Regions from separate parts of the Micromonospora sp. CV4 genome, predicted to be linked through region 2. Evidence: riboswitches for the same ligand, from Rfam matches in the RefSeq annotation. Region 2 holds a riboswitch; each other region holds the start of a gene.
The links. Region 2 has a riboswitch for cobalamin ahead of EAD98_RS10205 (CbtB-domain containing protein). Riboswitches for the same ligand answer to the same signal wherever they lie in the genome.
Positions count from the first base shown of each region.

Region 1: linked by a shared signal. The riboswitch ahead of cobN (cobaltochelatase subunit CobN) and the one ahead of EAD98_RS10205 (CbtB-domain containing protein) in region 2 are both predicted to bind cobalamin.
Region 3: linked by a shared signal. The riboswitch ahead of EAD98_RS07605 (ribonucleoside-diphosphate reductase subunit alpha) and the one ahead of EAD98_RS10205 (CbtB-domain containing protein) in region 2 are both predicted to bind cobalamin.

Region 1 covers NZ_RCVI01000402.1:3,836-8,040, reverse strand. Annotated here, with positions in the region: gene EAD98_RS27380 (hypothetical protein) at 1-208, opposite strand, end outside; gene EAD98_RS27375 (RNA polymerase sigma factor) at 201-776, opposite strand; gene EAD98_RS27370 (hypothetical protein) at 903-1,238, shown strand; cobalamin riboswitch at 1,766-1,895, shown strand; gene cobN (cobaltochelatase subunit CobN) at 2,182-4,205, shown strand, end outside.
Region 2 covers NZ_RCVI01000226.1:47,456-51,660, reverse strand. Annotated here, with positions in the region: gene rpsD (30S ribosomal protein S4) at 1-68, shown strand, start outside; gene EAD98_RS10220 (ABC transporter permease) at 249-731, shown strand; gene EAD98_RS10215 (histidine phosphatase family protein) at 744-1,331, opposite strand; gene EAD98_RS10210 (CbtA family protein) at 1,328-2,098, opposite strand; gene EAD98_RS10205 (CbtB-domain containing protein) at 2,089-2,292, opposite strand; cobalamin riboswitch at 2,326-2,472, opposite strand; gene EAD98_RS10200 (LacI family DNA-binding transcriptional regulator) at 2,772-3,794, shown strand; gene EAD98_RS10195 (vancomycin high temperature exclusion protein) at 3,878-4,205, opposite strand, start outside.
Region 3 covers NZ_RCVI01000204.1:25,064-29,268, forward strand. Annotated here, with positions in the region: gene EAD98_RS07600 (ribonucleotide-diphosphate reductase subunit beta) at 1-245, opposite strand, end outside; gene EAD98_RS07605 (ribonucleoside-diphosphate reductase subunit alpha) at 287-2,620, opposite strand; cobalamin riboswitch at 2,820-3,037, opposite strand; gene EAD98_RS07610 (GH92 family glycosyl hydrolase) at 3,235-4,205, opposite strand, start outside.

The sequences.
Region 1 (4,205 bases), on a different contig from region 2:
GCAGCCCCGCGACGGCGTCGGCGAGGGCGGCCCGTCCCGGTGGCAGCACCGCCACGACCAGGGCGACGAGCGCCGCGGCGGCCCAGGCACGCCACCGGCGCCGTCGGGGCGTGGTGAGCCGGGCGCGTACGCGCGCGGTAACGTCGGGCGCGTCGGGTGTCTCCAGCCAGGCGGAGAGGCCGCGCAGCTCCCGTTCGAGGTCATCCACGCCGGACCTCCTCGCGGTCGAGCAGGCCCCGGAGCTTCGTCAGTGCCCGGGACGTCCGCGACTTCACGGTGCCCCGGGGCCAGCCCAACGTCGCCACCGTCTCCTCCTCGCTGAGATCGAGGAAAAACCGGCAGACGATCACCTCACGGTCGCGTTCCGGCAGTTGCCGCAGGGCCTCCACCAGCGCGGCGCGGCGCTCCCCGGCGAGGACCGCGCCGACCGCGTCGTCCTCGGCGATCTCCGACGTGGGGTTCGCCGCCGCGGCGCGCAGGACGAGGCCGTCCCGGCGGGTACGCGACCGGTGCAGGTTGCGGGTCTCGTTGGCGACGATCGACAGCAGCCAGGAGCGGAACGACGACTCCCCCCGGAAGCGGGAGAGCTTGCGGTACCCCTTCACGAAGGCCTCCTGGATGACGTCCTCGGAGTCCGAGCCCGCGCCGAGCAGCACCGCCGTCCGGTACGCGGACGCGGTGTGCCGGGCGACCAGGAGGTCGTACGCCTTCAGGTCACCAGCCCGAGCGCGGGTGACGAGCACGTCGTCGTCCAGGGGGACCTCCGGTTGGATCACCTTCATGACACCGCCCACGCGCCACGGGTTCCATCCGCGGCCCGGTCAGCCCACTCTCACCTGGCGCGCAGCGTATTGCCAGGAATCGGTGGTGCACTGGAGGGGCGTCGAGGAGAGGAGTCGGGCATGGGCTGGTTCAGTCGGCGGGCCCGGGGCGCCGAGGCGACCCCGACGAAGCTGGACCGGGAGGCGACCCGGGACGACCTCGCCGCGCTCGAGGCGTTCATCGCCAGCCGGCGTGGGGTGGAGTTCTACCTGGAGCCGGAGACCACCGCCACCGACACCACGGTGGTGGCGATCGCCCACGACGGCGAGTGGATCCGCCGCCGGACCGGCACTCCCCGCGCGGCGGGCGCCATCGCGCGCAAGCACGCGGTGCCGCTGTACGAGGCGGCCCGCACCGGCTACCCGGAACGGATGCGCGCCTGGAGCCGGGCCCACCCGGAGCGCCACGCCCGCTGAGACTCGTCCGCCCCAGCGCCGTCTGGATCTCGCTGGCGTGCGCGGGGCTCTTCCCGGCGTCGATCATCACACTGCCGCGTTCGTCGACGACGACGGCGACGTCGGCCTGGAGCGCCGCCGGGTCGGGATCTCCGGGGCGGAGTCAGACCCGACCCGCCAGGTGGAGAAACTGCGCGGCGATCATGGCGATCGACCTCCGAGATTGATCGCGGACACTGCTGCCGTGTTCGCCCATCCTCGGCGAGGGGGCCGCGTACCAGCGCTCCGCCAGGTGGTCGCCGCAGGCCAGAGTATGTGCGGGACAGCCTTTGCTCTGCGTACCTATACGCACCGGTGACTCCCTGTGCCTGGCGCGTATTGATAAGCAGAGCAAAGGCTGTCCCGCATTGACTCGGGGCATTGTCAGGCGCGGGTCTCCGACGACGACAATCGGCGAAGCTCGATGGAGAGTGCCTGCCGGGAGGGGGCTGGGTCGGCGTTGACCGGCGGCGCGGCGGTGTGGCAGCATTCGCGGCCTGACGGCAGTGAAGGAAGTCGGTGTGAATCCGACGCGGTCCCGCCACTGTCACCGGGGAGTGATCCCCCCTCGTGCGCCACGGCCGTGCTTCTGCGGTTGGAAGGCCGGGGGAGAGCGTCGATCCGGAAGCCAGGATACTTCGGCCGTCGGGATGTACCCCAGGGCGTGGACACCCGAGGAGGACCCGATGACGCACGGCGTCTCTTTCATCGACGAGCACCGTCATGATTCGCGCGGCGAACGCGGCGGCCGCGCCGGCCGCGCCGGTCGCCGGCGCCGCTGAGCTGCGCGTCGCCACGCTGACCGCGTCCCGACGCCCACGTCGGTGACCTGGGCCGGCCTGTCGCATCCGCTGACGCCGCACCCACCCCGCTTCGTTCGGACCGCCCCCCGTGGCGGTCGGGGCGTCACCTCCCGGAGCCTTCCGTGCGCATCCTGCTGCTCTCCACCGCCGACACCGACCTGCTGGCCGCCCGTGCCAGTGGCGCCGACTATCGCCTGGCCAACCCCGCGCGGGTCGCCGCCGACGAGGTGCCCGCCCTGCTCGACGGGGTGGACCTCGTCGTCGTACGCCTGCTCGGGGGCCGGCAGGCGTGGCCGGACGGCCTCACCCGGGTGCTCGCCACCGGCCTGCCGACGGTGGTGCTCGGCGGCGAGGCGGTGCCCGACGCGGAGCTGATGGCCGTCTCCACCGTGCCGTCCGGTGTGGTCACCGACGCGCTGGCGTACCTGGTCGAGGGTGGCCCGGAGAACCTCGGCCAGCTGGCCCGGTTCCTCTCCGACACGGTGCTGCTCACCGGCGAGGGTTTCGCCCCGCCCGCGCCCACCCCGGCGTACGGGGTGCACGGCGACCACCCGGCCGAGCCGGACCGGCCAACGGTGGGCATCGTCTTCTACCGGGCGCACGCCCTGGCCGGCAACACCGGCTTCGTCGACGTGCTGGCCGACGCGGTGCGGGCGGCCGGCGGCAACCCGCTGCCGATCTTCTGCGGCTCGCTGCGCGGGCTGACCGCCGGCGCCGGCCCGCTCGGGCTCTTCGCCCGCTGCGACGCCCTGCTGGTCACCGTGCTCGCGGCCGGTGGAGCGGTCGCCGCGGACGCCTCCGGTGGCGGCGATGAGGACGCCTGGGACGTCGGCGTGCTGGCCGCCCTGGACGTGCCGATCATCCAGGCGCTCTGCCTGACCAGCACCCGCGAGCAGTGGGCCGGCAGCGACGCCGGACTGTCCCCGTTGGACGCCGCGATGCAGGTGGCCATTCCCGAGTTCGACGGCCGGATCGTCACCGTGCCGTTCTCGTTCAAGCGGATCGACGCCGACGGGCTCTCCGTCTACGCCGCCGACGCCGACCGCGCGGCCCGGGTGGCCGGCATCGCGGTACGCCACGCCCGGCTGCGGTACGTGCCCAACGCCGACAAACGGGTCGCGGTGGTGCTCAGCTCGTACCCCACCAAACACTCGCGGGTCGGCAACGCCGTCGGGCTGGACACCCCGGTCTCGGCGGTAAGACTGCTCGCGGCGCTCGCCGACGCCGGCTACCACCTGGGCGACGCGCCGGTGCCCGACGACGGCGACGCCCTGATCCACGCGCTGATCGCCGCCGGCGGCCACGACGTGGAGTGGCTCACCCCGGAGCAGCTGGCCGCGGCCGAGGCCCGGATACCGGGGCGGACGTACCGGCGGTGGTTCGACCAGATCCCGGCCGAGCTGCGCGAGCGGATGCTCGCGCACTGGGGCGAGCCCCCCGGCGAGCTGTACACCGACGGCGGGGACATCGTGCTCGCGGGGCTGCGCTTCGGCAACGTGGTACTGCTCATCCAGCCGCCGCGTGGCTTCGGGGAGAACCCGATCGCCATCTACCACGATCCGGACCTGCCGCCGAGTCACCACTACCTGGCCGCGTACCGCTGGCTCGCCGCGCCGGTCACCGACGGTGGGTTCGGCGCGGACGCCGTGGTGCACCTGGGCAAGCACGGCACCCTCGAATGGCTCCCCGGCAAGGGACTCGGTCTCGCCGCCGACTGCGCCCCGGACGCCGTCCTCGGCGACCTGCCGCTGGTCTACCCGTTCATCGTCAACGACCCCGGTGAGGGCACCCAGGCCAAGCGGCGGGCGCACGCCGTGGTGATCGACCACCTGGTGCCGCCGATGGCCCGCGCCGAGACGTACGGCGACCTGGCCAAGCTGGAGCAACTGCTCGACGAGTACGCCACCGTGCAGGCGCTCGACCCGGCGAAGGTGCCGACCGTGCGGGCGCAGATCTGGGACCTCGTACGCGCCGCGGAGCTGCACCACGACCTGCACGCCGACGCGATGCCGGACGCCGACGACTTCGACGACTTCGTGCTGCACCTCGACGGGTACCTCTGCGAGGTCAAGGACGTGCAGATCCGCGACGGGCTGCACATCCTCGCCGACGCGCCCACCGGTGAACCCCGGGTCAACCTGGTCCT
Region 2 (4,205 bases):
TCCCGCTGCGGCCGGAGGTTCCGGTGGTCTGTGACGAGCAGCTCGTCGTCGAGTACTACTCACGCTGAGCGAGGGGTCGGCCGCCCGCGACCGCCGCCGCGGGCTGCACCTCCGGTACGCGCGTCGACGCCTCCTGCGCGTCGCCGTCGAGCGGCGACGTCCCGGTCTCGCTGGCCGGAGGTTCGACGGCGACGCCAGGGCCCCTCGACAACCCCGCGCCGGGGGAGTGGCCGAGCCGAGCGAGACCCGTGCCGCCGCGTGGCATCGCGATCATTCCGGTCGCGGGGATCCTGATCGGCGGGGCGATGACCGCCACCTCGCTGGCCGGTCGCCGTGCGCTGGACGAGCTGACCAGCCGGCGCGGTGAGGTGGAGGCCGGCCTGGCCCTGGGCCTGCTGCCCCGGGACGCCGTGCTGCTGGTGTGCCGTCCGGCGGCCGGGCAGGCGCTGGTCCCGGCACTCGACCAGACACGGACGGTGGGCCTGGTGACCCTTCCGGGTGCGTTCGTCGGGGTGCTGCTCGGTGGGGCGAGCCCCCTCGCCGCCGGTGTGACGCAGTTGGTCGTGCTCGTCGGACTCCTCGCCGTCGAGGCCGTCGCTGTCGTCCTCACCGTCGAACTGGTCGCCCGTGGCCGGCTCCGACCCGCCGGATCGGGGCCGCGCCGGGCCGGTCGGGCCCGCGTCACGCCGTCGTTGGCCCGGGGACCCGCGGCCCGCCGGGAGGCGCCCTGACCGGTGCCCGTCTCAGTCGGCCCGCGGTGCGCTCAGCCGTAGCTGCCACCGTGCCCCGTGACCGGTGAGCCGGACCATCGCCAAAGGCTCGACATCCAGCTGCCGGAACGTCGCCAACGGCAGGTCGAGGGCGTGAACGACCGCGACCCGGATCACGATCGGATGGGTGACGGCGATGATCCGCTCGCCGCGCCCCCGCTGCGCGTCCAGCCAGCGGCCGACCCGGTCCCGGAGTGCCACGATCGACTCGCCCCCGTGCGGCGCCGCGTCCACCTCGGACAGCCATGCTTGCAGCGCCCGAGGCTGTTCGGCGCCGACCGCCTCCAGCGACCGTCCGGTCCAGTGGCCGTGGTCGCAGTCGGCCAGCGCCGCCTCGGCGCTCGGCGTCAGCCCGAGGGCGTACGCGGTCTCGATGGCCGCCGGCGCGGGACTGGACAGGCAGACCGCGTTGCCGCCCCGCCGGTCCCGCCCAGCGGAGGCCCGGGCGAGGGCGGCGCGTCGACCACCCTCGTCCAGGCTCTCGTTTCCCCCGCCGAACGTCGCCCGCCGCAGCGCGGCCGTGTGCCCGTGCGCGACCAGCCGCAGGCGGGTGGTGGTCACGTGCTCGGGGCTGCGGTGGCGGCCCTGCGGCGCCCGTCCTGGTTCATCAGGGCCGCGAACAGCAGCCCGATCCCCGTCCAGAGCACCACCTGGGTGCCGAGCGAGGCGAGCCGGAAGTCCCACAGCAGGGTCGCGGGGAAGTCGTCCGGGACCTCCTGGAAGGACGGCAGCACGACGTAGGCCACACCGGTCACCAGCAGGAACCCGCCGACGGCGGCCCCGGCGCGGAGCCACAGTGGCGCCGCGCCGCCGACCGACCGGTAACCCAGCGAGCCGGCCCACACCGCCACCAGGCCGAGTGCCACCATCAGCAGGTAGGTGCCGGTGCGCTGGTCGATGGTGGCCGGGTCGCCGACCGCCGGTGGATTCGCCGGGTACTTGACGAACGGCACGATCACCACGCCGAGCAGCGCGGCGCCGGCCAGCAGCAGACCCGACCGGCCGTCGTCGTACGCCCGCCGCCGACGGCAGAGCAGAACGTACGCGGTGGCCAGCAGGCCACCCATCGCCGCGCCGAACAGGCTGGTGGCCAGGAACAGACCGCCACGCTGCCCGTCCCTGCTGACCAGCGCGTCATCGTGATGGTGCCCACCGGCGGTGGGATCGGCGTGTGCCGCCGCGTCCTCGATCGCGATGGCCGCGTCGACGTGTGGTTCGCCGGCCACATAGGCGAACGTTCCGGCGAGGAGGCCGGCGACCAGGCCGGCGAGCAGTCCGCGGACGAGAACGGTGACGAACCGTGGTGCGGTGGTGGTGGTCAGTGGCACGGGACACCCAGCAGGTGCCGACCGTCGTGCATCAGCTCGTGCAGGTACATCCCGCTACGGGAGACCGCCCCCTGGTCGAAGGCGACAAGATAGGCCAGCAGGAGAAGCACGGCGACGGTGGCCAGGGCCGTCCACAGCAGACGGACGTTGCCAGCGGGCTGCACCAACGGCTGGCTGGACGTGGAGCTGGACATGATACGCAAACCTCCTCGGGGATGACGCGTCCCCATCGCAAGGCTGCGGACAACCGAGTGTCCTGGCTCGCGGACCCCGTGGGGACCGCTCACAGTGGCGCGACCGCGCCGGATTCACACCGGCTTCCCTCGCGTCGCCGCAGATAGTGGATCGACGGTATCGGCGCCGATCCGGCCGGTCAACCACGCCCCTTGTGACGCACGGCATCAGGTGAGTCGTGCGACCGCCGGCCGCGGACCGACCCAGGTCACGCCGTGGGCGTGAAAATTTCGGTCCACGTGCCGATGCCTTCCGAAAGCAGGACCCCATGATCGGTTCCATTCGGGATGCGGCAAAGGCCTTGACCAGTATGGAAACAACTCGTAACGTCCCGGCCATCGATCGACATTATCGGTCAGGCATCGAAAGTTCCGGAGCTTCCACCCATCGTCATGCGCCGTGACGCCGAGGGCGCGATCACCAGTCAGGGAGGCCGGACGTGGGCTCCGACATCGGACGAAACGTCACCATCGCGATGATCGCGCGGCTGGCCGGTGTCTCCGTACCCACGGTGTCCCGGGTCATCAACGGCCGCTCCGACGTCGCGCCGCAGACCCGGGAACGGGTCGAGGAACTGCTGACCCGGCACGGCTACCGCCGTCGCTCGTCGCCGAAGCGGACCGACGCCGCCCTGATCGACCTGGTCTTCAACGACCTCGACAGCCCATGGGCGGTGGAGATCATCCGCGGCGTCGAGGACGTCGCCCTGAGCAGCGGCGTCGGCACCGTCGTCTCGGCCATCCACTGGCGCATCTCCTCGGCCAAACAGTGGCTCGACAACATGCGCACCCGCTCCACCGACGGGGTCATCTTCGTGACCTCGATGGTGAATCCGCCGCTCCAGGCCGAGCTGAGCCGGCTCCACCTGCCAGTGGTCATCGTCGACCCCGCCGGCGTGGACCCACGGGCGGCGCCCACCATCGGCGCCACCAACTGGGCGGGCAGCCTGAGCGCCAACCAGTACCTGCTCGGCCTCGGCCACCGACGCATCGGCTTCATCGCCGGTCCACCGCACCTGATGTGCAGCCGGGCCCGGTTGGACGGCTACCGCGCCGCTCTCGCCGCCGCCGGCATCGCCCTCGACGACGCCCTGATCCGCCCCGGCAACTTCTACCACGAGGCCGGCTACACCGCCGGTACGCAGCTGCTGTCCCTGCCCGACCCGCCCACCGCCATCTTCGCCGCCAGCGACCAGATGGCGCTCGGCGTCTACGAGGCGGTCCGCAAACGTGGCCTACGGGTGCCCGGCGACATCAGCGTGGTCGGCTTCGACGATCTGCCCGAGGTCCAGTGGTGCTCCCCGCCGCTGACCACGGTTCGCCAACCTCTGGCCAAGATGGGCATGCTGGCCGCGCGTACCGTGCTGCGCCTCGCCGCCGGCGAGACGATCGAGAGCCCGCGCGTCGAACTCGCCACCGACCTCATCGAACGCGACAGCGCCGCCGCGCCCCGGCACCGCTGACGCGGACACCGGCTCGCAGCCGCCGCGTCCGAGTGGGCCGGGACACCTGTCGTCGTCAGCAGATCGTCATCAGCCGGTCGTCGTCAGCCGGTCCGGAGAGCGTCGTCGACGCCGGTCTCGCGGCGGCCGAGATGGGCCGGGTCACGGCCGGAGAGCAGGTCCAGGGCCGCCTTCAGGCAGGCACCGTACTCGCGGGTGGAGCTGACCCGCCACGGCCGGGCGTACCGCTTCATGGTCTCGTCGCCGACGCCGTTGGCGTCGATGCCGAGGCGCCGGCACAGAGCCACGGCGCGGGGCAGGTGGAAGGCCTGGGTCACCACGGTCGCGCGTGTCACCCCGAAGATCCGCTCCGCCCGTGCACACGAGTCGTACGTGTCGAAGCCGGCGTGGTCCAGCACCACCTGCTGCGCC
Region 3 (4,205 bases), on a different contig from region 2:
ACGTGCTGGTAGAGGTTGAGCACGAGGTTGTTGGCGACGATGGTGTCGCCGGTGGCGAAGAACGCCACCAGCCGGCTGACCAGGTGCCGCTCGGCGGGCGAGAGCTTGTCGAGATCGGCGAGGTCGGCGTGCAGGTCGACCTCCTCGACGGTCCACGTGTTGCGGATGGCGTCGCGGAACCGGTCGAAGAAGTGCGGGTAGCGCATCGGGCGGAGGGTGAGGTCCATCCCGGGGTCGAGCAGCATGTGCGTGGTCCTCGTGTCGGTGGTGGCGTCGGCGGCGGCGGTCACTGGCAGGCCTCGCACGACTCGGGGTTCTCCAGGGAGCAGGCCAGCGCCTCGGCGTCGGCCGTGGACGGCGCGACGAGAGCGACGGCAGTGGGCGCGACGGTGGCCTGCTGGATCCGGGTGGCCGGGCGGGACCGCAGGTAGTAGGTCGTCTTCAGGCCGGCCTTCCAGGCGTACAGGTACATCGAGGAGAGCTTGCCGATGGTGGGCGAGGCCAGGAACAGGTTCAGCGACTGCGACTGGTCGATGAACGGCGCGCGGGCGGCGGCCAGGTCGATCAGCGCCCGCTGCGGCAGCTCCCACGCGGTGCGGAACAGCTCGCGCACGGCGGCCGGCAGCTCCGCGATGTCCTGCACCGACCCCTCGGCCCGCTTGATCGCCGACCGGACCCGCTCGGTCCACAGGCCGCGGGCCTTCAGCTCGCGTACCAGAGCGGTGTTGACCTGGAGGAACTCGCCCGACAGGGTCTCGCGCTTGAACAGGTTGGACACCTGCGGCTCGACGCACTCGTAACACCCGGCGATGGAGGCGATGGTGGCGGTCGGGGCGACCGCCACCAGCAGCGAGTTGCGCAGCCCGTGGGCGGCCACCCGCTCGCGCAACGCGGTCCACCGGGCGGTCTGCGTACCCTCGACACCCCACAGGTCCGGCTGCAACCGGCCCCGCGCGGCCCTGGTCTGCCCGTACGCCGGATGCGCGCCGAAGGGGCGGGCCAGGTCGGCGGAGGTCTCCAGGGCGGTCAGGTACAGCTCCTCGCTGACCCGGGTGGACAGCTCCCGCGCCGCCGGGGAGTCGAACGGCAGCCGCAGCGCGAAGAACACGTCCTGCAGGCCCATCAGCCCGAGCCCGACCGGCCGCCAGCGGGGGTTGCTCGCCGCCGCCTGCGCGGTCGGGTAGTAGTTGATGTCGATGACCCGGTCGAGGAACGTCACCGCGGTACGGACCGTGGCGCGCAGCCGCTGCCAGTCGATGCCGCCGTCGGTGAGGTGCGCCGCGAGGTTCACCGAGCCGAGGTTGCACACGGCCGTCTCGGCGTCGCTGGACACCTCGATGATCTCGGTGCAGAGGTTGGACAGGTGCACCACGTTGCCCGGTTCGGCGGTCTGGTTGCACAGCCGGTTGGCCGCGTCCTTGAAGGTCATCCACCCGTTGCCGGTCTGGGCCAGGGTGCGCATCATCTTGCCGTACAGCTCCCGCGCCGGGACCTGCCGCACGTAGCGGCCCTGCGCCTCGGCCGCCCGGTACGCGGCGTCGAACTCGTCGCCCCACAGGTCGGGCAGCTCCGGCACCTCGTGCGGGTCGAACAGCGACCACACCTCGTCGGCCTCGACCCGGCGCATGAACTCGTCGGGGATCCAGTTGGCCAGGTTCAGGTTGTGGGTGCGCCGGGCGTCCTCGCCGGTGTTGTCCCGCAGTTGCAGGAACTCCTCGACGTCCGGGTGCCACGGCTCCAGGTAGACGCAGGCGGCGCCCTTGCGCCGGCCACCCTGGTTGACCGCGGCGACGCTCGCGTCCAGCGTGCGCAGCCACGGCACGATCCCGTTGGACTGCCCGTTGGTGCCGCGGATCAGCGCCCCCCGGGACCGGACCCGGGAGTACGCGATGCCGATGCCGCCGGCGAACTTGGACAGGTTGGCGACCTGGGCGTACCGCGCGTAGATCGAGTCCAACTCGTCGCGCGGGGAGTCGACCAGGTAGCAGGAGGACATCTGGGTGTGCCGGGTGCCGGAGTTGAACAGCGTCGGCGAGCTGGGCAGGTAGGCCAGGCTGGACATCAGCCGGTAGAAGTCGATCGCCTCGTCGGGCGTACGGGACAGGCCGCAGGCCACCCGCAGCAGCCAGTACTGCGGCGTTTCCAGCACCAGCCGGCTGGTCGGGTGGCGCAGCAGGTACCGGTCGTACACCGTGCGCAGGCCGAAGTACTCGAACCGCCGGTCGCCGTTCGGGTCGACGGCGTCGTCCAGCGTCCGGGCGTGGGCGGCGACGAAGGCGGCGGTCTCGTCGCCGATCAGTCCCTCGGCCTGGCCGATCCGGATCGCCGCGCTGAACGAGGTGATGCCCTGCCGGCGCACCTCCTTGTCGACGTAACCGGCCAGCAGACGGGCGGCCAGGCGCGAGTACTGCGGCTCCTCGCCGATCATCTCGGCCGCGGTCTGGATGGACAGCCGGTCCAGCTCCGCCGTCGTCGCACCGTCGTAGAGGCCGCTGATCGTCCGGGTCGCCACCCGCAGCGGGTCGACGTCGGTCAGGTCGTCGGTCCACCGCTCGACCGCACGGACGATCTTGTTGACGTCCACCGGTTCGCTGGCGCCGTCGCGCTTGCGGACGTGCATCTGCGTGCGCCGCCGGCCCGGCTGGGCGGTGTCGCCGCCGGTCGGGACCACCTGGGTGACTGTCACCACTCACTCCTCGCGAGTTCGAGACCTGATGGCCCTCGGACGCGAGGAGACAGACACCGGCGGACGCCACGCCGGGCGTGGGTCAGGGGGCGTCGGCCGTCCCACGCGGCGTCGGACCGCCGCACACCCGGGTGCGGGTGCGCGGCGCGCTGGCAGGTCTTCGGACTCGTGGGCACGACCGGGATCGCCGGTCTCCTACTGGCCGTCGCTTCCCAGGCCGCGTGGCGGCCCAGTGCTGATGACGGCGGTCGTTCCCACTCACCGCTGCGGGGCAGTCCCGGATTTCCACCAGGTTCCCTCTTGCCTCGACCACTGCGGATGAGCGGCCGAACCAGCTGCGCTCGACACCATATATAGGGACGACCTCGTTTGTCACACCCCACATGTCGGGGTCGGGCGTGTCGCGATCGGTGGCGACGGCCGTCATCGATCCGGGCTGGCCGGCGAGTGGTCGGTGGCTTGCGCAGCGCAACACCACCGACGGCGCGGGCCGTACGCCCTGCCCGCTGTGGGCGGGCCCTGACCCGGCCCGCCCACAGCGGTGTCCGCTACCCGGTGACGGTGAAGGGCTGCGCGACCCTGGTCACCGAGATGGCACCCGTCAGCGCGACGCTGGTCGGGCCGACCTTCGCCGCCCCGGGGACGCTGACCGTCGCGCCGGCGATGACGCCATCACCGTTCGCGCGCACCGTGCGGACCGCGAGGCCGTCACCGAAGCTGACCGTGACCTCCTCGTTCGGAGCGAAGCCGGCGCCGTCGACCGTGATCGACGTGCCCCGCGGTCCCGACGTGCTCGTCAACGCCGCCTGCGGTTCGTAGGTCGGCTTCTCCACCTTGTCGGTCACCTGGACGGTGGCCGTCGCCGGCGTCCGGGAGGACGCGCCGGTGGCGGTGACGGAGTACCGGCCGGGCGGCACGTCACCGGACGTCGCGACGGAGGCTCGTACCGCTCCCGCCGCCGAGGCCGCGACCGTGACGGTCCGCGCCGGACTGGTGCCGAGAGTCACCGTCACCCGCTCACCGGCCGCGAACCCGCTGCCGTTGACGGCGACCGCGTCACCGCTGGTGACAGTGGCGGACGACGACACCTCGATCGCCGGCTGAGACCCGCCACGCGCCACGGTCACCGTGAAGGTCGCGGTGCTGCTCGACACCGTGTCCCAGGCGGTGACGTGCACCGTGTAGGTGCCCTCCTGCGCGTAGGTGTGCCGTCCACTCAGCGCACCGTCCGAGCCGACCGTGACGTCGTCCGGAACCGTGCCGTCGCCCCACTGCACCCGGGCGCGGTAGCCCGTCGTGCCGGGAACGCCTCCGCGCACCGACCCGAGGGCGGCCGTGAGGACCTGACCGGCGTTGGCCGTCTGGTTGGCCGGTGCGGTGGTCACCAGCGCGGGGGCCGGTGTGCCGTCGTTCGCGATGGCGAACACGTGGATCCGGCCCGCCGAGCCGGGGTCGCCGGTCTGCGTCGGCAGGGTCACCGAGACCAGCGTCTTGCCCGCCGGGATCTGGTACGGCGCGG